4 regions of the Paenibacillus tianjinensis genome follow, and region 4 is predicted to be linked to each of the others. Evidence: predicted binding sites of a transcription regulator. Region 4 holds the regulator's gene; each other region holds the start of a gene.

Region 1 (5,481 bases), 460 kb from region 4:
ACGTGCGGCATCAGGATGGCATTGGTACGACCATGCGCTGTGTGGTATTGACCGCCCCATTTGTGCGCCAAGCTGTGGTTGATGCCCAGGAACGCGTTAGCAAAAGCCATACCAGCGAGTGTCGATGCGTTATGCATTTTTTCACGAGCCAGCTTGTCGCCAGTCAGCGCTGATTTTTCCAGGTACTGGAATACCAATTGAATTGCTTTGATTGCCAGACCATCGGAATAGTCACTAGCCATTACAGATACATAAGCTTCAATTGCATGTGTCAATACGTCCATACCGGTATCAGCAACAGCAGTTCTAGGCAAGCTGTATACAAACTCTGGATCAACGATCGCAACATCTGGAGTCAGCTCATAATCAGCCAATGGGTATTTAGTATTGTTGCCAGTTGTTTTGTCAGTAATAACTGCGAACGGAGTTACTTCCGAACCTGTACCCGATGTTGTTGGGATTGCAACGAATTTCGCTTTGTTGCCCAGCTCAGGGAATTTGTAGACACGTTTGCGGATATCCATGAATTTCTGTTTCAATCCGTCAAAGTCAGCATCCGGGTGTTCATAGAACAACCACATTCCTTTTGCAGCATCCATTGGGGAACCGCCGCCGAGTGCGATGATGCAGTCCGGTTGGAATCTGTTCATCATAGCAGTACCTTTTTCAACTGTAGTAGTCGATGGATCCGGTTCAACTTCCGAGAACACTTCAATTGCTACAGGTGTTTGGCGTTGACGCAGATAGTGCTCTACTCTTTCTACATAACCCAGTTTAACCATCATAGGGTCCGTGATGATTGCTACACGGCTGATGTTAGGCATTTTAGTCAGGTACTGAGTGGATCCTTTTTCGAAGTAAATTTTGTCAGGTACTTTAAACCATTGCATATTCACGGTACGACGGTTCACCCTTTTCACGTTGATCAGATTGATTGCAGTAACGTTCTGCGATACCGAGTTGCGACCATAAGATCCGCAGCCCAGGGTAAGCGAAGGGATATTCGTATTGTAAATGTCGCCGATGGCGCCATGTGTCGAAGGCGAGTTCACAAGAATACGTCCTGTTTGCAGGCGGTTCGAGAACTTCATGATAACTTCTTCATTGTTGGAGTGGATAGCCGAGCTGTGGCCCATGCCGCCAAATTCAACGATTTCTGCAGCGCGTTCGATACCTTGGTCTGCATTTTTAACTTTGTAGCAAGCCAGAACCGGGCTGAGCTTTTCAGCGGACAGCGGATATTTAGTGCCTACGCCTTCGATTTCAGCTACCAGAATCTTCGTGCCGGCTGGAACCTGAATACCGCACATTTCAGCGATTTTCACTGCCGATTGACCTACGATTGCCGGGTTAACTGCGCATTTTTCTACGTTCATTGCGCCGTTGGTCAGCTTAGCAGCTTCATCTTTGTTAACGAAGTAGCAGCCATTCGCGATCATTTTCTTCTTCACTTGGTCAAAAATTGCTTCTTCAATAATAACGGCTTGCTCGGAAGCACAGATCATACCATTATCAAAGGTTTTGGAAAGGATGATGTCTGTTACTGCTTGATCGATGTTAGCACTCTTCTCGATGAAGGCAGGTACGTTACCAGGACCTACGCCGAGTGCCGGTTTGCCGCAGCTGTAAGCTGCTTTAACCATTGCCGATCCGCCGGTTGCCAGGATCAGTGCAACGTCAGGATTGTTCATCAGTGCGTTTGTTTTGTCCATAGTAGGAAGTTCAATCCATTGGATGAAGTTCTCAGGTGCACCAGCTTTAACGCCTGCATCATGAAGAATTTTGGCTGCTGCCGCGCTACACTCTTGCGCAGATGGATGGAAACCGAATATAATAGGATTACGTGTCTTAGCGGCGATCAATGCTTTAAACATCGTGGTGGATGTTGGGTTGGTTACCGGTGTGATCCCCATTACAATTCCGACTGGTTCAGCAATCTTCTGGAAGTTGTCATAAGTGTTATCTTCAATAACGCCTACTGTCTTGTCGTACTTAATTCCGTGCCAGATATATTCAGTTGAGAAGATATTCTTCGTAATTTTGTCTTCGTATACTCCGCGTCCTGTTTCTTCGACGGCCAATTTCGCCAGGTACATATGTTTGTCGAGACCTGCCAACGCCATTGCATGAACGATTGTGTTAACCTGCTCTTGATCTAGCTCCATGAACGCATCCAGGGCTTTCTTTGCTTTATCCACCAAAGTCTGAATATACTCTTCAGCGGTGGTTTGTTTCACTTGGGCGGCGACTTCGTTTTTAACTGCCATCTCCCTCGTCCTCCTGTCAATTTTTAGGTTGTTTTTCTCTACACATTTATCTTATCACATCCTCCTCGTCTTGTATAGTGAATTCTTTCACAAAGTATAAAGTTTTTTTGATTTGTTTTCAAAGCGCTTTCATTCAATCATAATCAGGTTCTAGTTCCATTTTTTATAAAAATATTTTGGTAATATTTATATTACGGTTTCATGTTGACTTTTGAAACCCAGGTTCTCCAGGTTCACGAGAATTTGAAATTGCTGCTTTTTGTCTGATTTTGACAAACAAAAAAACAAGACGGCTGTTCTCCCGATTCAGAAGAATGGCCCGTCTTGTTTTCATTTCTGGCGTTACCAGCGTATTCTATTCTACTTTAATAGTATCGAAGAATTTCTCCTGCACCGTTTTGGCGGCAGCATCCAGCTGCGCTTTGGAGTCTGTGCCTTTTTTGGAGAACAGCTCCTGGATCACATTGGACATAGTTGCATAATAATCCTGAGTGTTGTACTGTGCTTCAGGCTTACCATCCAGCAGAGCCATAATGTCAGGGTTGTATTGGTACACAATGTCGGAATACTTGTCGTATACGGCTTTTGTTTTCTTGCCGAAATCAGAATCAGCAGCATAATAGTCCAGAAGCGGCGGGATAAAATACTTGCCGTCCGCCTTGCGCTGCTGCAGAATCGCATCTAGCGCACCCAGGCCTTTATCAGAGAAATAATCAAATGTAATATAGCGGAAGGCCATTTCCTGCTCATCTTTAGAAGCGTTCGGGTTGATTACGAGGTAGTCGCCGCCAAGTACTCCAGTATGCTTGCCGCCTTTTTGAGCTGCCGGCATTGGATAGGTGAGCACATCCTCCGGTTTGAGTCCGCCCTGGTTCAGTGCCTGTTCAATGACGCCGTCGGAGCCGGCCATTACCATCGCTGTACGCCCCTGCTGGAATGCCCCGACTGCATCCCCCCAGCCTAGTGCCCAGTCCTGCGGAATAGCATTCGCTTCCCATCTCAGCTTTTTATAGAAATCCAGTGCTTTTACCCCTGCTTCGGAATTAAAGGTAGCAACGACCTTGCCGCCCTCCACATTCTGGATCTCCCCGCCGGCTTCGAACAGGAAGTTGGTCCAGTTCCAGCCAGCTTCATTACCTTTCCCCATTGGGGCGATTCCGGAAATCCCTTTTTTGGGATCAGCTACCCCTTTGGCGGTGTTCAGCATATCATCCCAGGTCCAGTCCATCGCCGGAACGGCTACGCCTTTGTCATCCAGCATCTTCTTATTAATCATTGTTGTGGTTACATACCCTTTTTGAGTTACACCGTAGACCTTACCGTCAATGATGAACTGATTTTGCAGCACCGGATTGATCTGATCCTTGTATTCATATTTGTTCCACAGCTCCGTAATATCAGCAGCCCAGCCCTTTTCCACCAGGAATTTGGCTTCTGTAGCATAGGTGTTAAAGAAGGTTGGCGCTTCATTGGCGGCCATTTTCACTCCGATTTCACTGACATTGTACTGCCAGTCGTCCTTGATTATCTCTACATTCGGATATTCCGTCTGAAAGCGTTTGATCCGGTCGTCCTCCTGCGCCCGCATCTCTGTCAGGTCAGGCGTCGGATAGTGGATTTTGATCGTTACTTTTCTCTGGGTAATATCATCGGCAGGTGCATTTGTTGCAGCAGTATTTGTTTCCGTATTTGCTGTGGCAGGTGCCGGAGACGCTTCCTCCCCTGTATTTCCCTGGGCATTTCCGTTGTTGTTATTGTTGCCGCCGCAAGCGGATAACAACGAACCGGCCACAAGGAGACCTGCTAATACGCTGGAAAATTTACGCATTGAAACTCCCCTTTTCAATTCATAATTAACTTACAAATTCATCTTAAAAGAGAAATCGTTTACAAACGAGGTGTATTTATATTCCTTTCATGTGCAGGTTTACGATTCCATATAAAACCGGTTATCCGTGCTTATCCTTTCACAGCCGACAAGGTTACTCCGCGCATGATGAACTTCTGGAAGATCAGGAACACGAGAATCGGCGGCAGTGACACCAGGAAGAGAATTGCAAACTTAATGTTCGTATTCAGCGCCTTGACGTTGATAACATACTTATAGATCGCAGTCGCGAGCGTATATTTATCCTCCGTGTGCATGACCAGTGACGGCCAGAACCAGTCGTTCCACGCTGTAGAAAAAATAAAGATGGCCAGCGTAGCAAAAATCGGCACGGACAGCGGAACAGCAATGGAGAAAAAGCTTCTCGGCTCCGAGGCTCCGTCAATCCGCGCAGCTTCAAAGATTTCCGGGTGAATTCCGTCAAAAAAGTTCTTCAGCAGCAGGAAAAGGAACGTATTCGCTCCGGCTGGCAGCCAGAATGCCGCATACTGGTTGAGCAGGCCCAGCTCCTTCAGATTGACAAAGTTCGGAATCATATAACTGGTTGCCGGGATAAACAGCGTCATCAGGAAAAAGAAATAGAAGGCTTTCCGGTACGGCACATTCATCCGGGAAATACTGAACGAGGCCATGCCGAGCACTACAAGTGTCACTACCATATTCCCTACAAATATATACAGGGTATTCTTCAGGAACATCAGAAGATCAATGTAATTCACAGCATCCTTCAGATTGCTGAAATGCCACTCCTGCGGGAAAAAATGCGGCGGGAAGGAGTTGACCTCCTGGTTGGACTTCAAGCCGTTGAACATGGTCATCAGGATTGGATACATCATGGTGAAAACCATTATGGCAATAAGGAATACCATAAGGCCGTAGACGACTTTGTTGCTTGTCTTTTTCAGATCATGTTCGGACAAAATCCCTCTCTCTGCGCTCTTCATTCTAGTTATCCTCCTTCCCCAGCTTGAACTGTAAAATACCCAAGCCGCTCAGGACGATAAACATCAGCATGCCAAACGCCGTCGCCGTTCCATAATCAAGCCTGGTGAAGGCATACTTCACGATCAGCAGCGCATAGGTAAGTGTGGTCTTATTCGGCCCGCCGTCCAGCAGCGCCAACTGTGACTGGTATCCTTGAGAGGTCGCGATGATCTGCAGAATCAGCATCAGGACAATCAGATTGCGCAGGGATGGCAGTGTAATATGGCGGATACGCGCCCAGACACCGGCTCCGTCAATCTCAGCCGCTTCGTACCAGTCACGCGGAATACTGAGCACGGCGGCCAGATAGATCAGCATCCCCGAGCCAAACTGCTGCCATGT
Region 2 (5,481 bases), 1.9 Mb from region 4:
ATGAAAGCTGCACTAAGGATGCACAGTGAAAATAGTCCTTGACGCTTTTCAGGGACACTGTATTCTTTGAAAGAGGAACATTACCGCTCACGATGACATTTGGGTATAAACAGGGAAGCTGAACAGGATAATAACGGCAGGAGGGTTTTTAAAAAGTTATGAGGTTAATTACAGAGGTGGCATCGGCAGCAGGGATCAATGAGGAGCATTTGGAGCTTTACGGTAAATATAAAAGCAAGCTCGCCCCCTCCTTATGGGAGGAACTGAAGCATAAGCCGGATGGCAAGCTGGTACTGGTTACCGCAGTTAATCCTACCCCCGCAGGGGAAGGCAAGACGTTAACAACCATCGGACTGGCCCAGGCGATGAATGCGGCAGGAGTTAAGACGGTAGCCGCACTTCGCGAGCCTTCGCTCGGTCCTTGCCTGGGGATGAAGGGTGGAGCTACCGGCGGCGGCAAGGCGCAGATTGTTCCGGCGGATGAGATCAACCTTCACTTTACAGGAGATATCCATGCGGTTACATCTGCGCATAATCTGCTGTCGGCAATGATTGATAACCATATTTTCCAGGGCAACCTTCTAGGTCTTGATCCACAGCGTATCGTCTGGAAGCGTGTCCTGGACATGAATGACCGGAGCCTGCGCAGCATTGTGACCGGGCTCGGAGACGGCAATGGAACGGTACGCGAGAGCGGATTCCAGATTACAACGGCTTCTGAGATCATGGCCGTGCTCTGTTTGTGCAGCGACCTTGCCGATCTGAAGCAGCGGCTGAGCCGGATGCTGGTCGGCTATGACATGCAGGGCCAGCCGGTGACGGCCAAGGATATCGGTGCGGTAGAGGCCATGACTGCGCTGCTGAAAGAAGCGGTGAAGCCTAATCTGGTGCAGACGCTGGAAGGAACACCGGTGATTGTCCACGGCGGTCCTTTCGCCAACATCGCCCACGGCTGCAGCAGTGTCATTGGTACCCGCTATGCGCTCAAGCTTGGCGAGGTGGTCGTGACGGAAGCCGGCTTTGGAGCCGATCTCGGTGCAGAGAAATTCATGGATATCAAATGCCGCCAGGCGGGCCTTGCCCCTTCGGCAGCCGTGCTGGTTGTTACGGTGAAATCACTGAAGTATAACGGCGGTGTGCGCAAGGAAGAGCTGTATGCCGGCAACCGGGCCGCGCTGCTCTCGGGACTTGCGAACATGGAGCGCCATATTGAGAATCTCGGTAAATTCGGTGTGCCGGTACTGGTGGCGCTAAATCATTTTGAAGGCGATTCGCCGGATGAGGTAGGCGATGTGCTGGAGGCTTGCCGCCGCTTGGGCGTACCTGCTGCTGTTTCTAAGGTATGGGCCGAGGGCAGTGCGGGCGGGGAGGAGCTGGCAACCGAACTGAAAAAGCTGCTCGGCCGCGATCAGGCTCTGAAGTTCGCTCCACTGTATGAGGATTATCTGGACATTCCGTCCAAAATCAACAAAATCGTCACTGAAATTTATCACGGTTCCGGGGTAGCCTTCTCACCGGCGGCGAAACGCAGCCTGGCCGTCATCGAGAAGCTTGGCCTGCAGCAGCTTCAGGTATGCATGGCCAAAACCCCGTATTCCTTCTCTGACCAACCGAGACTGCTGGGCGCCCCTGAGGGCTTCACAATGGGCATCCGGGATATTACATTGTCGCTTGGCGCCGGCTTTGCTGTTGTGATAACAGGCAATATCGTCACCATGCCGGGACTTCCGGCCAAGCCGGCGGCTGAAGGGCTTCGGGTGGACGAAGACGGTGTACTTCACGGTCTGGAATAGAATAGCCTTATTATAGAGTGCATATCCTATAAACTCCCAGTGCCAAGCGGAATCCGCCTGGCACTGTTTTTATTCACAGCTGAATTCTCCTCCGCTTCCTCCTGCTCCCTGCTGCCGAAGGACATAAACTGCATCCGTTCGGAGAAACTAAGGCAATCGGAGCAGGGCACAGGCTGCAGCTAACGCGGCATCAGACGAACCCATTTGTGAACAATGTGAGAAAAATCACAATTATACTTGTAATGTGAGAAAAATCACAATATAATCAGTATATAAAGTGAAATTAATCACAAATAAAAACAAATAAATATGCTTGTCAATTTGGAGGAGGAAGAAATCATGAAAGTAGCAGTCATTGGATGTACCCATGCCGGAACCGCCGCAATTGTTAATACCGCACAGCTTTACCCGGATGCCGAGATTACGGTTTACGAACGCAATGATAATATTTCCTTCTTGTCGTGCGGTATTGCTCTATATGTGGGTGGAGTCATTAAAGATCCGCAGGGCTTGTTCTATTCGTCACCGGAAAAGCTTGCTGAACTCGGTGTTACCACTAAGATGCGCCATGAAGTCATCAAGGTAGACACAGCCGGCAAAACGCTGCGCGCCCGCAATCTGGCGACCGGTGAGGAATTCAATGATTCCTATGACAAGCTGATCATGACGACTGGTTCATGGCCGATCGTTCCGAAGCTGGAAGGCATGGAGCTGGACGGCATTCTGCTCTCGAAGAACTATAACCATTCCAATACCATTATTGAAAGAGCACAACAGGTCAACAGAATTACGGTTGTTGGTGCCGGATATATCGGCGTTGAGCTGGTAGAGGCCTTCCAGATGAACGGTAAGCAGGTTACGCTGATTGATGGCGAGGACCGCATCCTCAGCAAATATCTGGATGAAGAATTCACCACTCCGATCCAGCAGTCGCTTGAGGATCACGGTATTAAGCTGGCGCTCGGTGAAAAGGTAAGCTCATTTGCCGGTGAGAACGGTAAAGTGACCAAAGTGATTACGAGCAAAGGCGAGCATGAGACAGATCTGGTTATCCTCTGCATCGGCTTCCGTCCGAATACAGAGCTGCTGAAGGGGCAGGTAGATATGCTGCCTAATGGCGCCATCATGGTCAATGACTATATGCAGACCAGCCTGCCGGATGTCTTCGCTGCCGGTGACAGCTGTGCGATCCATTACAACCCGACCGGACAGCATGCCTATATCCCGCTGGCAACAAATGCCGTCCGTATGGGAACACTGGTCGCCCGCAATCTGGTGGAGAACACCATTCCTTACATGGGAACACAGGGAACTTCGGGAATCAAAATATATGAAGATAACATCGCCGGCACTGGTCTGACTGAGGATGCAGCGAAGGCTGAAGGTATGGATGTAGAAAGCGTAATGATTACCGACAACTACCGTCCAGAATTTATGCCAACTTTTGAACAGGTGCAGTTGAAAGTGGTCTATGCCCGCGGTACCCGCCGGATTCTCGGTGCACAGATTATGTCCAAGATGGATCTGACCCAATCGATCAATACCGTGTCGGTCTGCATTCAGAACCGTATGACCGTAGACCAGCTGGCCTTCATTGATTTCTTCTTCCAGCCGCATTACAACAAGCCTTGGAACTTCCTGAATACAGCCGGCCTTCAGGCCTTGCCGAAAACTATCGAGCGTAAAGAACCCGTAACTGTATAATAAAAAGCTTAAAACCGGAGCCGCAGCTCCGGTTTTTTTGTGCTGTCTGCACGGACTCTGAAAAATTGCCCCCGTGTGTTTTTTATCCTATGCACCTTCTCCTTCCTAAGGTAAATTTGACATGTCAGTGAAAACTTTCACGAAGTCTTTCTTGAGGTGACATTTATCACGTAAATGTGATTGGGATCACGCTACAATGGCATAAAGGAACAAATTTTAAGTAAATAGAAGGGGATAGGAATCATGGCTTATAACAAACCGCAGCAGATCGCCGAGGTCACGGTAGAGAACGGGATCAAGAAAGCCCACAACCCGCTTGCCGCTGTACTCATTCTCGGTTTTCTGGGAGGAGCGTTTATTGCGCTCGGATTTTTACTGGATATTCGCGTCATTGCCGGCGCTCCGAAGGAATGGGGCTCCATCGCTAACTTTATCGGGGCTTCCGTCTTCCCGGTAGGGCTTATTCTGGTGCTGCTTGCCGGAGGGGAACTTCTGACAGGTAATATGATGGCGGTACCGCTGGCATTCATGGCGAAGAAGATTTCGTTCTGGGAAGTGATCAAGAACCTGGTGCTGATTACGCTCAGCAACCTGGCAGGTGCATTGTTCGTTGCTTATTTCTTCGGTCACGTGGTCGGTCTTACGGCAGATGGAGTGTACCTGGATAAACTGGTCGATATGGCCGAACATAAGATTGATGTAACCTTCCTGCAGGCTTTTGTCTCGGGGATTGGCTGTAACTGGCTGGTAGCACTGGCAGTTTGGCTCTCCTACGGAGCGGATAATTTCAGCGGCAAAATTCTCGGGATCTGGTTCCCGACGATGGCCTTCGTAGCTATCGGCTTCCAGCACGTTGTAGCTAACATGTTCCTGATCCCTGCTGCTATATTCGAAGGACATTTCACCTGGGCCCAGTATTTCGGCAACTTTGCTCCGGTCTGGCTCGGCAATCTCACCGGGGGAGCTATTTTTGTAGGGGCAGCTTATTATATGGCTTATCTGCGCAAAACGCCTGCAGCTGTTCAAGCGGTAGAAGGCGTAGCTGCTTCCGGTGTGAAGAAACACGCTTAAGTTACAGGCTCAGGCAGCCTGAATTGAACTTATAAGATACGCTTACTGTCATAGACATTCCTTGTGCTTGTTTTTCTCCAGTCCGCTTATGCGGATGTGTGGGGAGGAACGCCCAGGGAATGTCTTTTTAATATGGGGATTCTCTAATATGGACAACACAAAATTCGCCGTGCATATCCGACTCGGGGGAACGAAATCGGGCTCACGGCGAATAAATAGGGAGTGTTTCATATGTTCTATTACCCGGGGATTCTTAGAACGAAACAGGGCGTTTACAGCTATTTTCTTTACGCCCGGAAGAGCTGGGCTTACAATGAAAAGATAAGCTATATTATGAACTCAAGAGATCATCATACCCAATACAAAAGGGAGGACTATTGCCTTGAAGCATAGCAAGGACGGCATATTTCCGGCGGTATGTCCACTGGATTGCCCAGACACCTGCGGACTGCTGGTGCATAAACAGGATGGAAAAATTGTAAAAGTAGAAGGTAATTCCGAGCATCCGGTGACCCGGGGAGCCATCTGCAATAAGGTGCGGAACATGGCGGAGCGCGTACACCATCCCGAGCGTCTGATGCATCCCCTCCGCCGCACCGGCCCAAAGGGCAGCGGAGCTTTCGAGCAGATCAGCTGGGATGAAGCGATTACGGAAATTGCCGGGCGCTTCAAGCAGCTGTCACAGGAATACGGGCCGGAGAGCATCCTCCCGTACTATTTCTACGGCAATATGGGCGTGCTCAGCGTGGGCGGCATGGACCGGCGCTTCTTTAACAGGCTGGGCGCAAGCCGGCTGGATGCCAAAATCTGCAGCGCGGCCGGCACGGCCGGCTGGGTGTACACTATGGGAATGGACGGGGGAGCCAGCCCGGAGGATACGGTAAATGCCGATCTGATTATCGTCTGGGGCGGC
Region 3 (5,481 bases), 2.1 Mb from region 4:
TGTGCTTTTTGGAACAGCCCGGCCTCATTATGAACTGGAGGAAGGCCGTTGTATTAGAACAGGCATCTCCGCCAATACTACCCTACCGGAATCTCATTAAGGAGAGATCAACAGATGAACCTGATCAGCGGGCAGCTGCCCTGGGAATCGACATTACCTAATCCGCCGGCTTATCCTTCACTGGAAGGAGATATCACCTGCGATTGTCTGATCGTCGGCGCAGGTATGGGCGGAGCTATGACCGCTTACCGTCTATCCCTCAGCGGGGCAGATATTGTCCTGATTGATAAAAGGGCTACCGGCAACGGCAGCTCCCACGCTAACACCGGCCTTCTGCAAATCGCCAATGACAAGTCGCTGACCTCTTGCATCAACACGTTCGGTGAAGAACAAGGGGTACTGTTCTATAAGCTGTGCAAGAGGGCCTTAGGCAAGATTCTGGAGCTGCCGGACCAGCTGGACATCGATCCGCTGATTATTCCCCGCAGCTCCCTGCTGTATGCGAGCACTCCCGAGGATGTTCCTCTACTTCTGCAGGAATACGAAACCCTGACGGCACACGGCTTTGACGCAGAATTCTGGGATGAGGACAAGGTGCGTGCCCATTACGCTTTTTCCAAGCCTGCGGCTTTGTATTCCAGTGGTGATGCGGAAACCAACCCTTTCCGTACTGTCCACAGCCTGATCAGCAAGGCACATTCCCGCGGAGTTAACATATTTGAGCACACTAAAGCCCGGCATTATGAGTTCAGCGCGGAAGGAGTTACCTGTTACACTGACCAAGGGCGGATCTTTGCTAAACATGTGATTTTTGCGATGGGGTATGAGACACAGGAAATGAAAAAAGACCGGGGGGCCAAGCTGATCAACACGTATGCTATGAAGACCCGGCCCCTAAAAAAGCTTCCCAAGTGGCATGAACAAAGTCTGATCTGGGAAACGGCCCGGCCTTACCTGTATTTCCGCACAACCCCGGACGGATGCATTATTGCCGGAGGCAAAGATGAGCAGCTGACGACTCCGGAACGGCGGGAGGTACGAGTTATTTCACAGAGCCGGCGGCTGCTGGAAGAGCTTGAAGCGCTGTTCCCGGAAATCAGGGGAGTAGAAGTGGAATACTGCTGGGGGGGAGTTTTCGGCTCCACCCGCGACGGGCTGCCGTATGTGGGGCCGCATCCGGAGTTCCCCCATTGTTATTTCATTGAAGGCTATGGCGGTAACGGAACGGTCTATAGCATGATTGCCTCTGAACTGCTCGCCGATACTCTTGCCGGCAAATACCGGCCCGAGCTTGAGCTGTTCTCGCTGACACGGACCGCCAAGCCGTCCCCTGCTCCTGCAGTTCAGACCTAAAAAAACACCAGCTGCCCGGGCTCCTTTGAGCCCTGGCGGCTGGTGTTTGCCATTTTGCCGGTTAGCACGCTGCAGAAGTCGGATCTTATTGTGCTTTTACGAATTCAGCGGATTTAATTCCTGCCTGACGGCCAAAGATAATAATCTCGGCAACAGAGTTGCCTCCGATCCGGTTCTGGCCATGCAGCCCGCCCGTTACTTCACCTGCTGCAAACAGGCCGGTAATCGGATTACCGTCTTTATCCAGAACTTCGGTATTGGTGTTGATCTTTACACCGCCCATAGTGTAGTGAACTCCCGGGCCAATTTTGATGGCATAGTAAGGACCTGCGGACAGGTCATTGTCCATGCCTGTTGTTCTGCCGAATTCGGCATCCTGTTTATTTTTCACAGCGCTGTTCCAAGTGTCCACTGTAGTTTGCAGCTGGTCTGCCGGAACCTTCATGGCCTCAGCTAAAGCTTGAGGTGTATCCCCATGGATCACAAATCCCATTTTCTCATATTGCCCGATGGCTTTCACACGGGATTTAACACCGGAATCAAATACAAGATAAGCAGACTTTTCAGCTAGTGTATTGATTGCCGCAGTGACTTTATCACGGGTGTCCAGTTCATTTGTGAACCGTTTGCCTTCACTCGAAACAAGAATAGCCCCTTCGCCGCGAACCGCTTCCCCGATGAGATAGGATTTCTCCTGCTGCACGGTCGGATGAACCTGGATTTGATCCATATCCACCGTCGTACCGCCAACCTTCTCAATCATCTTAATGCCGTCACCCGTGCTGCCAATCTGGTTGGTAGTCACGTATCCTTTGAGATCGGGTCTGACTTCAGTGATCATATCCGTATTGGCACCGAAACCGCCGGTGGTCACAACAACTGCTGCTGCAGTGATCGTTTTCTCGTCAGCCTGGTTAAACAGGACCTTAACGCCGTTTACTTTACCGTCCTGCTGAGTAATTTCTTTCACATCGGCATTTACAAACAGCGGAATGCCTTGGTCCTGAACATTTTGCACCAGACCTTTAACCAGGTATTGGCCTACAGCAGACCCGTCCTCAGGACGGTGTGTACGTTTTTCGTTCATACCGCCGGTAATCGTAATATTGTTCAAACGGATTCCGATCGAATCCAGCCAGTCAATCGCACTCGCGGACTGATCAACGAAGAAACGGAGCATTTCTTTGTCGTTGGTATCGTGACCGCCTTTTAGCGTCTCATTATAGAAAAGATCATTGCTGTCCTCAATCCCCTGCTCTTTCTGGAATTTGGTTTCGGAAGCGTTCATTCCCGAAGAGGATTTCGTTGTATTTCCGCCGGCAACCGGCATTTTTTCAAAAATAACCGGATTCATGCCCTTTGCCTTCGCTTCAAGCGCTGCAGACATGCCTGCCCCGCCGGCACCGATAATGATAATGTCATAGTTATCTTTCAATTGATCGAGCGGTGTATAGCTTGCTTCGGATGCCCCCGAAACAGCTTCTGTTTCTTTTGGCGCGTTAGTTGCGGTTGCCGTGCTGTTCTTGCTCTTGCTCTCACTTGCGCTATTGCTGCTGTTGTTACCGCATCCCGCGATAATAAGTATAACGGAGAGAACGAGAAGAAGAGCGGCTGCTGTTTTCTTTTTCATCTGTAAACCCTGCCCCCTTGTGCATATTTTCACAATTATCATAGCGGCAAAGCCCCTCTTCCTGAAAGTATACGTAACTAAAGAAAACGTTTAGTAACTAAAGTAACCGGCCAAAGCGGGACTGCATGTGGCCGGTGCGGGACAGAACTAGAGGGATTTCACCTTTGCTTCTAGCTTTTAGCCTGTACGTGGCGGAATCAGGGGGACTTTTCCCTTTGATTCCAGCTCTTAGCCTGTACGTGGCGGAATCAGAGGGACTTTTCCCTTTGATTCCAGCTCTTAGCCCGTACGTGGCAGAATCAACGGGACTTTTCCCTTTGATTCCAGCTCTTAGCCCGTACGTGGCAGAATCAACGGGACTTTTCCCTTTGATTCCAGCTCTTAGCCCGTACGTGGCAGAATCAACGGGACTTTTCCCTTTGATTCCAGCTCTTAGCCCGTACGTGGCAGAATCAGAGGTATTTTTCCCGCTGATTCCAGCCTTTAGCCCGTACGGGACGGAATCAACGGGACCTTTCCCTTTGATTCCGTACCGTACCACTCGCGCACACACAAAGTGAATCAGAAATAAAAAAAAAAGGCCCGAAGGCCCCTTAACGGCTGCTGCCGCTGATGTATTTCGTAATGATGTCATGCCCGACAGGAGTAACCGTGTACATGTACACCGGTCTCCCTACAGCACCATAGCTGATCTCCATGTCGAGTACTCCAGCATCTTTCAGAAACGCCAGATACTTTCGCACAGAAATCCGCGAAATCGGGGCATTCTCCGCAATATCCTCCGTTGAAAATATAGGCCTCTCCAGTTGCTGTATAGTGTTCCAGATACTGTCCAGTGTCCCTTCGGACAGCCCCTTAGGCAGTGCTGCCGTCTTGTCCTCTTCTGTTCCAGGCGGATGCCGCAGCAGCTTATCGAGCTGCTGCTGGCTGAGCGGCTCCTGCTGCTTCATCAAGGTATAATCCTCCCGGTAAGCAGACAGGGCAGCCTGAAACCGGGCAAACTCGAATGGCTTAATTAAGTAATCTACGGCTCCGAGCTGCAGCGCCTTGCGGATGCTGGCCTTGTCGCTGGCAGCGGAGATGACGATAATATCGACCGTACTCCCCTTCTCACGGAGAGTGGACAGCAGCTGCAGTCCGCTGGTCCGGGGCATATATATATCCAGCAGGACAAGGTCAATTACCTGTGCTGCAAGCATCTCCACCGCTACCTCACCCGTAGAGGCCCAGCCTGCGAATTCAAAGCCCTCCACCTGCTCCAGATAGTGGCGGTTGAATTTCGCGACCATCGGATCATCCTCGACAATCAGTACCTTAATATTCATACATTCTCCTCACCCTTAACAGCATATGGCACTATCGCGATGAAGGTAGTTCCCGGTTCCATACCGCAGATGAGCTGAAGGCGTCCCCCCAGTTTCTCTACACTTTTACGCACCAGGTACAGTCCGATCCCACGCTGTTCTCCTTTGGTCGAAAACCCTTGTTCAAAGATTTGCTTCTGCAGCAGCTCGGGAATTCCCGGACCGCTGTCCTCCACCGTGCAGCACAAACTCCCGTGCTCATAATGAAAAGCAAGCTCAATTTCCTTAACCTCCTGCCCTTCTAACGCCTCCATTGCGTTGTCAAGCAGGTTGCCGGCGATAGTGATCAGCTCATGGATCGTCTGCGGATCAGCAGCTTCCGGCAGATAGCTGTCCTCCGCAAGCAGCAGATTAATCCCCGCTTCCCGTGCCCGGCTGAGCTTCCCCAGCAGAAATCCGGCCATTACAGGGTCCTTAATCATGCGGGTGATGGACCCGATTTCGTTCTGATAGTTGCTGACTGTCCCCGAGATATACTGCTGCAGCTCATCATACAGTCCCATATGCGTCATTCCCATAATAACGTGCAGCTTATTCATGAACTCATGCGCGCCTGCCCGCAGCGCATCTGCATAAACCGAAATGCCGGACAGCCGCTCCGCCAGGACAGCCAGCTCGGTTTTGTCACGGAACGTGGCAATCGCCCCGGCAACCTCCCCGTTAACCCGGATCGGCACACTGCTTACGAGCAGGGTGATGCCGTTCAGCTCAAGCTCCTGGTCCTGTTTGGGTTCACCGGTAGCAAGTACCTGCTCCAGACCCAGCTCCGGCCAATAATCAGCGATATTGCGGGTCATGCCATTCCCCTTAATGCCAGCCGTGTTAAGAAGCCGCTCTGCTTCCAAGTTGACCATCGTGACCGTAGCTTCATGGTCCACTGCTATAATCCCTTCACGTGTTGATTGCAGCATAGCACTACGCTCCTGCAGGAGCTTGGAGATGTCTGCAGGCTCCATGCCGAAGATCATCCGCTTTATCCTCAGGCCGAGAACGATTGCTCCACCGGCTCCAAGCAGAGCACCAGACAGCAGAATTGCGATAAGCGTCCATTCATTTTGCCTCACCAGACGTTGAACCTTCTCCATGGAAAGGCCTACTACAACTACTCCCACCTGATATCCCTGGCCTGTATAC
Region 4 (5,481 bases):
CCAGTTTGTAAAAAACCTGCCATGCGTATTCACCGTTAAACACACCCGGAAGAAGCCTCTTAATTGCTGCACCCGGTAGCTGAGCGGCTATAATAGCGCGGATTTGCTGCTCCGATGTCCCTTTTGACAGCTCTTCCGCATAGATATCGTTGGCGCCGCCAGCAGGTTTACCGTCAACTGTAAAACGGACCCAGACCATAAGCTTCGTCCCGGCACTGTTTTTCCCTGTAAGCACCCAGTAGACTGAATTTTCATCCCACACCGATTTCTGCGCTTTAGTGATCTCCGTCAGTCCGGCACGGGACTTAGCAACTTCCTTGGCTGCGTTCCGCTCATTCCACTGGTCCTTCATGATATAGGCATAGAACTGCCCGAGTCCGAACAAAAGGAGCAGCACCACGCCAATCCCCAGCGGAAGCCATTTTTTCCTTTTCCTCAAAGTGCAGCTCCCTTTCCTTAAAATAACAACCTGAAATTACCGTTTGAGCAGGCTTTCAAAGGTTTCCTGCGCCTTACGGCGGATTTCTTCCTCATCCAGCGTCAGACACCGGCCGTGCTTTACAACCTGCCGGCCGTTAATCCAGACATGCTCAACATCCTTGGCACTTGCCGAATATACGGCGTGGGAGAGCAGATCAGAATGCGGCAGCAAATGAGGCTGGTCAATATCAATAGCAATAAAATCAGCCTTCATACCTGCGGCAAGGCGCCCGACATTGTTCAGATAGATCGAGGCAGCGCCGTATTCTGTCGCCATCAGCAGTGCTTCCGGAGCCGGTACTGCAGTCGGATCTCCGCTTACACCCTTATGGATCAGCGCTGCAAGCCGCATTTCCTCGAACATATCCAGGTTGTTATTACTGGCTGCTCCGTCAGTTCCGAGCGAGACCTTCACTCCGGCTCTCAGCAATTCAGGTACACGGGCAACTCCGCTCGCGAGCTTCAGGTTACTGCCCGGATTATGGGATACGCCAACCTTATAACGGGCCAGAATCTCAATTTCTTCATCATTCAAATGTACACCATGGGCAATCAGGGACGGTCTGGTGAACATACCGAGCTTCTCCAGATGAGCCACCGGGCGCAGGCCGTAATCGGCCACATTTTGCTCTACCTCATGGCGCGTTTCGGACATATGCGTGTGCATCGGCAAATCCAGATCATGGGCTGCCTGCACAAATTTCATGAAAAATTCGGGCGGACAAGTGTACGGAGCGTGAGGCGAGAGCATTGCCGTAATCCGGCCGTCTGCCTTGCCGTGCCAGTTCCGGGCGAACTCTACGGCTTCGGCAAGCTTCTGGTTCTGCACATCCTCCGGGCATAGACCGATCGCACCGCGCATGAGCACCGCACGGATGCCGGACTGCTCTGTCACCTCTGCAACACGGTCCATATGATCGTACATATCCAGGAAGGTCGTTGTGCCGCCCTTCAGCATCTCGAGAACAGACAAGGCAGTCCCCCAGTATACATCGTCTCCGGTGAATTTCGCTTCCATCGGCCACATTTTTTCCTGCAGCCAGCTCTGAAGCACCATATCATCACCATAGCCGCGCAGAAGCGACATCGCTGCATGGCCATGAGTATTAATCAGACCCGGCATAAACAGCAGGCGGCTGCCGTCAACGGTCAGGACACCCTCTTCAAAGGCGGGCTTGTCTTCCCCTATGTATGTGATCAGGTCATTTTCTATGGTCATATAACCGCTCAGGACGGGTTGCACCGAACCAGGTACGAGGAAGCGTCCATTTTCGATTACTGTCTTATTCCTGCTCATCCGAATGTTCTTCCTTTCCATCATGCAAATAATAGGCCAGACTCTGGAGGTCGGTTGTAAAATCGGCTGCATGAATGCGAATTGTTGGCGGGGTTTTTAAAATTACCGGTGCAAAATTCAGGATCGCTTCGATCCCTGATTCCACCAGAATATCAGCTACATTCTGAGCTTCGTTGTCCGGAACGGTGATGATCCCAATCCGGATCCCCTGATCACGAATCGTCTGGCCCAGCTCTTCCATCGGCTGAACAGTCAGGGAGTTGATCTTCTGTCCCACTTTAGGCGCATAAGAATCAAAGACAGCCGTAATTTTCATCGTATCCTTCAAATAGGCGTTATAGTTGGACAAGGCGTGACCGAGGTTACCGGCACCGACCAGAGCCACGTTGATCTGCTGGTCAAGCTTGAGGATGTGGCGGATTTTCTCGATCAGGTAGGATACATCATATCCAATGCCCTTTCTGCCAAAATCACCGAAATAGGCCAGATCCTTACGGATCTGAGCCGGGTTGAGATCCAGCTTCTGCCCTAGCTCCTGAGAGGAAACTGTGGCGATTTCACGTTTCTGGAGATCGTTCAGAAAACGCAGGTACACAGGGAGCCTGCGGACAACAGCCTCCGATATTTTATCCGATTTCATGTTTTCTCCTCCTAAAATAAAAATCACACTAATGCATAGCTTATGAATCCGCGAGGCGCGTTCCAGCAGCATAACCGGGAACGCGCATGCGGAGTTTAGAACATTTATGGTCAAACTATCAGAACAAAACAGTACAAGATAATTGCAATTTCCGGTTGCTGAAGGAGGTCACTGAATGTTGGACTCATTGCCGCCTTCAAGCCATTCTTCAATTCTCGGAACCATCTGATCTGTCAGCATATGCTCCATTTTGGGACCGGGAAGAGAATACAGGAAATACTTCCCGTAATAGGCTTCGATGACCCTGGTATCATATACAATGACAATTCCCCGATCCTGAGCCGTCCGAACCAGCCGGCCAAACCCCTGCTTGAAGCGGATAACCGCCTGCGGAACAGACAGCTTCATGAAAGGATTCTTCTTCTGAGCCTGTAGCAGCTCGGACTTCGCCTCTGCGAGCGGATGGTTGGGCGGCTGAAACGGAAGTCTGACGATCGCCAGGCAAGTCAGTGCCTCTCCGGGTATATCAACACCTTCCCAGAAGCTGCTGGTCCCGAGCAGCACCGAAGCCGAGCTGTCCTGGAACCGCCGGATCAGCTTGCTGCGGCTGCCTCCCTCCACCCCTTGGCCAAGGACCGTAATATCCTCAGATGCCAGTGCTTCCTTAAGCGGGTCATATACCTGACGCAGCATCTTATAAGAGGTGAACAGCACAAGCATACGGCCTTTGGTTGCGACCGCCGTTTCCGCCAGTGAATGCACCAGCTTATCCACAAAGCGGGCATCCCCCACACTGCCCTTGACGCTGGGGAAATCACGCGGAATAACAAGCAGCGCCTGTTCGCGGTATTTGAACGGTGAAGGCAGCAGTGCTGTCATCAGACGGTCCTGTTCGGCGGCCTCGCTAAGTCCAAGATTATCGATCATGAACTGGAAGGATTTATCCACGGAAAGTGTCGCTGATGTCAGCACAATACTCTTCTTCTTGTCGAAGAACAGCTCCTTAAGCTGTGTGCTGACATCAACCGGAACGGCATACAGCTGCAGCGATTTGCCGCGGTAGTTGCCGCTACCCTCCATCCAATAAACGATGTTCTCGTCATTTAAACCCATGAAGAAACGGATCTGTTCACGGATTGAGGCTAGATCCTTAAACAAGCCGCCAATATCAGTCACCAGACTGTCCGATGAGGACTGGCTTTCTGTATCACGCATCTCGCTGAGCATTTTGTCGCCTCTGCGGATAATATCGCTAAGGCTTAAATTCAGCGTATTTTCTAATGCAGCCAGCTCATCCCAGTCCTTCGGCTTCTTACCGGGATGAAGGCGTGTCACCAGCTGCCCGGCCTCACCCGCTGCTGCGTCACTTCGTTCAGGCAGGAGGCCAAACAGCTTGTCGCTGAGTGCATCCCAGGTTTCCTTAACCGTCAGCAGATCGGGATAGATCCTGTCGATCACACCGCTCCACTCGGAAGCCTCTTCGCTGCCGGAGGATTGGAGAGTCTGGCGCAGCGCCGGCAGCTGTCCGTTACGGCTGTCTTTATACAGCCGCGTCAGGGTGTGGGCTACCGTGAAATACTTCATCTGCATGCCAAGATGCTTGCCGGCCACATCCTCCAGATGATGAGCTTCATCAATCACAAGATGTTCGTAAGCAGGAAGCAGCTGATGCCCGGCCTTCACATCGGCGAACAGTTTGGAATGATTAGTAACGACCACATCAGCAATGCCGGCCTCATGCTTGGCCCGGTGATAATAGCATTTGCGGAACCATGGGCAGGCGCGGCCCAGACAGGAGTCAGTATCACTCGCCACAGTCTCCCAAAAGTCGCCGCCCCGGCCGTTCAAGTTCAGCTCCTCGTCATCACCAGATTGGGTCTGGGTCAGCCACACAATCATTTGTGCCGCGGTGAGGGCTTCTTCTCTGGGACTAACAAAGTCTTTTTTATTAATTCTGTGTTCAAACTTGCGCAGGCATAAATAATGCCCTCTTCCCTTAAAGATCGCAGCTTTGAACGGAAACGGCACTACGCTCGTGAGCAGGGGGATGTCGCGCTCCCGCAGCTGATCCTGAAGATTGATGGTATGGGTGCTGACCATTACCTTCTGGTCAGTGCGCACGCTCTGATAGATTGCCGGCAAAAGGTAGCCCAGCGATTTACCGGTACCGGTGCCCGCCTCAATCAGCAGATGCTTCTCCTCCTGAAGAGCGGTCTTCACCTCGCCGATCATAATCTCTTGGGCTTCCCGGCTTTCATATTGCGGCAAGGTATCTTTAAGGCGTTTGGTTACTTCAGCCATATAGTCTTCAAAGGATATATTCTCCAAAGGATTGCTGGTACCTTCTTCCCGCGGCGGGACAAGCTCAGTCCAGTCCCCTACAGCCAGTGCCAGCTGACGGTGAAAGGTCAGCTCGCCTTCCGGCTGAAAGGTCTCCATTTCCCGTTCCCGCAAAAGGCCGTCAAAATACCAGGCGAGATCACTGTCTTCTTCAGCAAACAGCTCAGTCAGCCGCTGGATAGTCAGCAGAGGCAGGCTGTATAGCTCTTCCAGACATTGAAGCAGCACCAGGGCTGTTGCCAGCGCATCACTGTCCGCCTGATGCGGACGTTCATGAGTAAGCCCGAAATGAGCGCTTACCGCTCCAAGCTGGTAGGTCGTCAGTGACGGAAAGCAAATTTTGAGAAAATCAATCGTATCGAGAATTCTTCCCTGAAACGGCAAATAGCCGCAGCGGTCCAAAGCACTCTGTAAAAAATGAAAATCAAAAGCGACATTATGTCCAACAAGCACAACATCATCCAAAAGCGGGACAAGCTCCATCATCATTTCGTCCAGCTCCGGGGCATTCGCTACATCCTCATCGGTTATGCCGGTCAAGCCCGTAATAAAAGGTGGAATCGGCGTTCCGGGCTTGACATAGGAACCATACACCCGGGAGATGGACCGGTCTTCTTCTATAATGGCAAGGCCAACCTGGATGATCTCACCCACGGATTGGGTTCCCGTAGTTTCAAAATCAAGCACGGCAAATTTCATTATAAGTTCTATTCCCTTTCACTTG

The links. The regulator Rex, encoded in region 4, represses fermentation and respiration genes when NADH is low (regulators of the CRP and FNR family bind a similar motif). The targets are predictions, from matches to a motif close to TTGTGAAATATTTCACAA.
Region 1: adhE (bifunctional acetaldehyde-CoA/alcohol dehydrogenase) is a predicted target of Rex. The motif match lies at 2,343-2,360, and genes of this name have one in related genera.
Region 2: JRJ22_RS27355 (formate/nitrite transporter family protein) is a predicted target of Rex. The motif match lies at 3,623-3,640, and genes of this name have one in related genera.
Region 3: JRJ22_RS07755 (flavocytochrome c) is a predicted target of Rex. The motif match lies at 3,001-3,018, and genes of this name have one in related genera.

Annotation. Positions count from the first base shown of each region.
Region 1 is NZ_CP070969.1:4,398,169-4,403,649, forward strand. Features, by position in the region: gene adhE (bifunctional acetaldehyde-CoA/alcohol dehydrogenase) at 1-2,267, opposite strand, end outside; gene JRJ22_RS20585 (ABC transporter substrate-binding protein) at 2,623-4,095, opposite strand; gene JRJ22_RS20590 (carbohydrate ABC transporter permease) at 4,227-5,099, opposite strand; gene JRJ22_RS20595 (carbohydrate ABC transporter permease) at 5,101-5,481, opposite strand, start outside.
Region 2 is NZ_CP070969.1:5,889,303-5,894,783, reverse strand. Features, by position in the region: gene JRJ22_RS27365 (formate--tetrahydrofolate ligase) at 159-1,793, shown strand; gene JRJ22_RS27360 (FAD-dependent oxidoreductase) at 2,133-3,497, shown strand; gene JRJ22_RS27355 (formate/nitrite transporter family protein) at 3,741-4,568, shown strand; gene JRJ22_RS27350 (molybdopterin-containing oxidoreductase family protein) at 4,951-5,481, shown strand, end outside.
Region 3 is NZ_CP070969.1:1,795,328-1,800,808, reverse strand. Features, by position in the region: gene JRJ22_RS07760 (NAD(P)/FAD-dependent oxidoreductase) at 115-1,353, shown strand; gene JRJ22_RS07755 (flavocytochrome c) at 1,439-2,983, opposite strand; gene JRJ22_RS07750 (response regulator) at 3,577-4,308, opposite strand; gene dcuS (DcuS/MalK family sensor histidine kinase) at 4,305-5,481, opposite strand, start outside.
Region 4 is NZ_CP070969.1:3,942,070-3,947,550, forward strand. Features, by position in the region: gene JRJ22_RS17925 (cell wall elongation regulator TseB-like domain-containing protein) at 1-439, opposite strand, end outside; gene JRJ22_RS17930 (amidohydrolase) at 476-1,777, opposite strand; gene JRJ22_RS17935 (redox-sensing transcriptional repressor Rex) at 1,764-2,417, opposite strand; gene dinG (ATP-dependent DNA helicase DinG) at 2,586-5,456, opposite strand.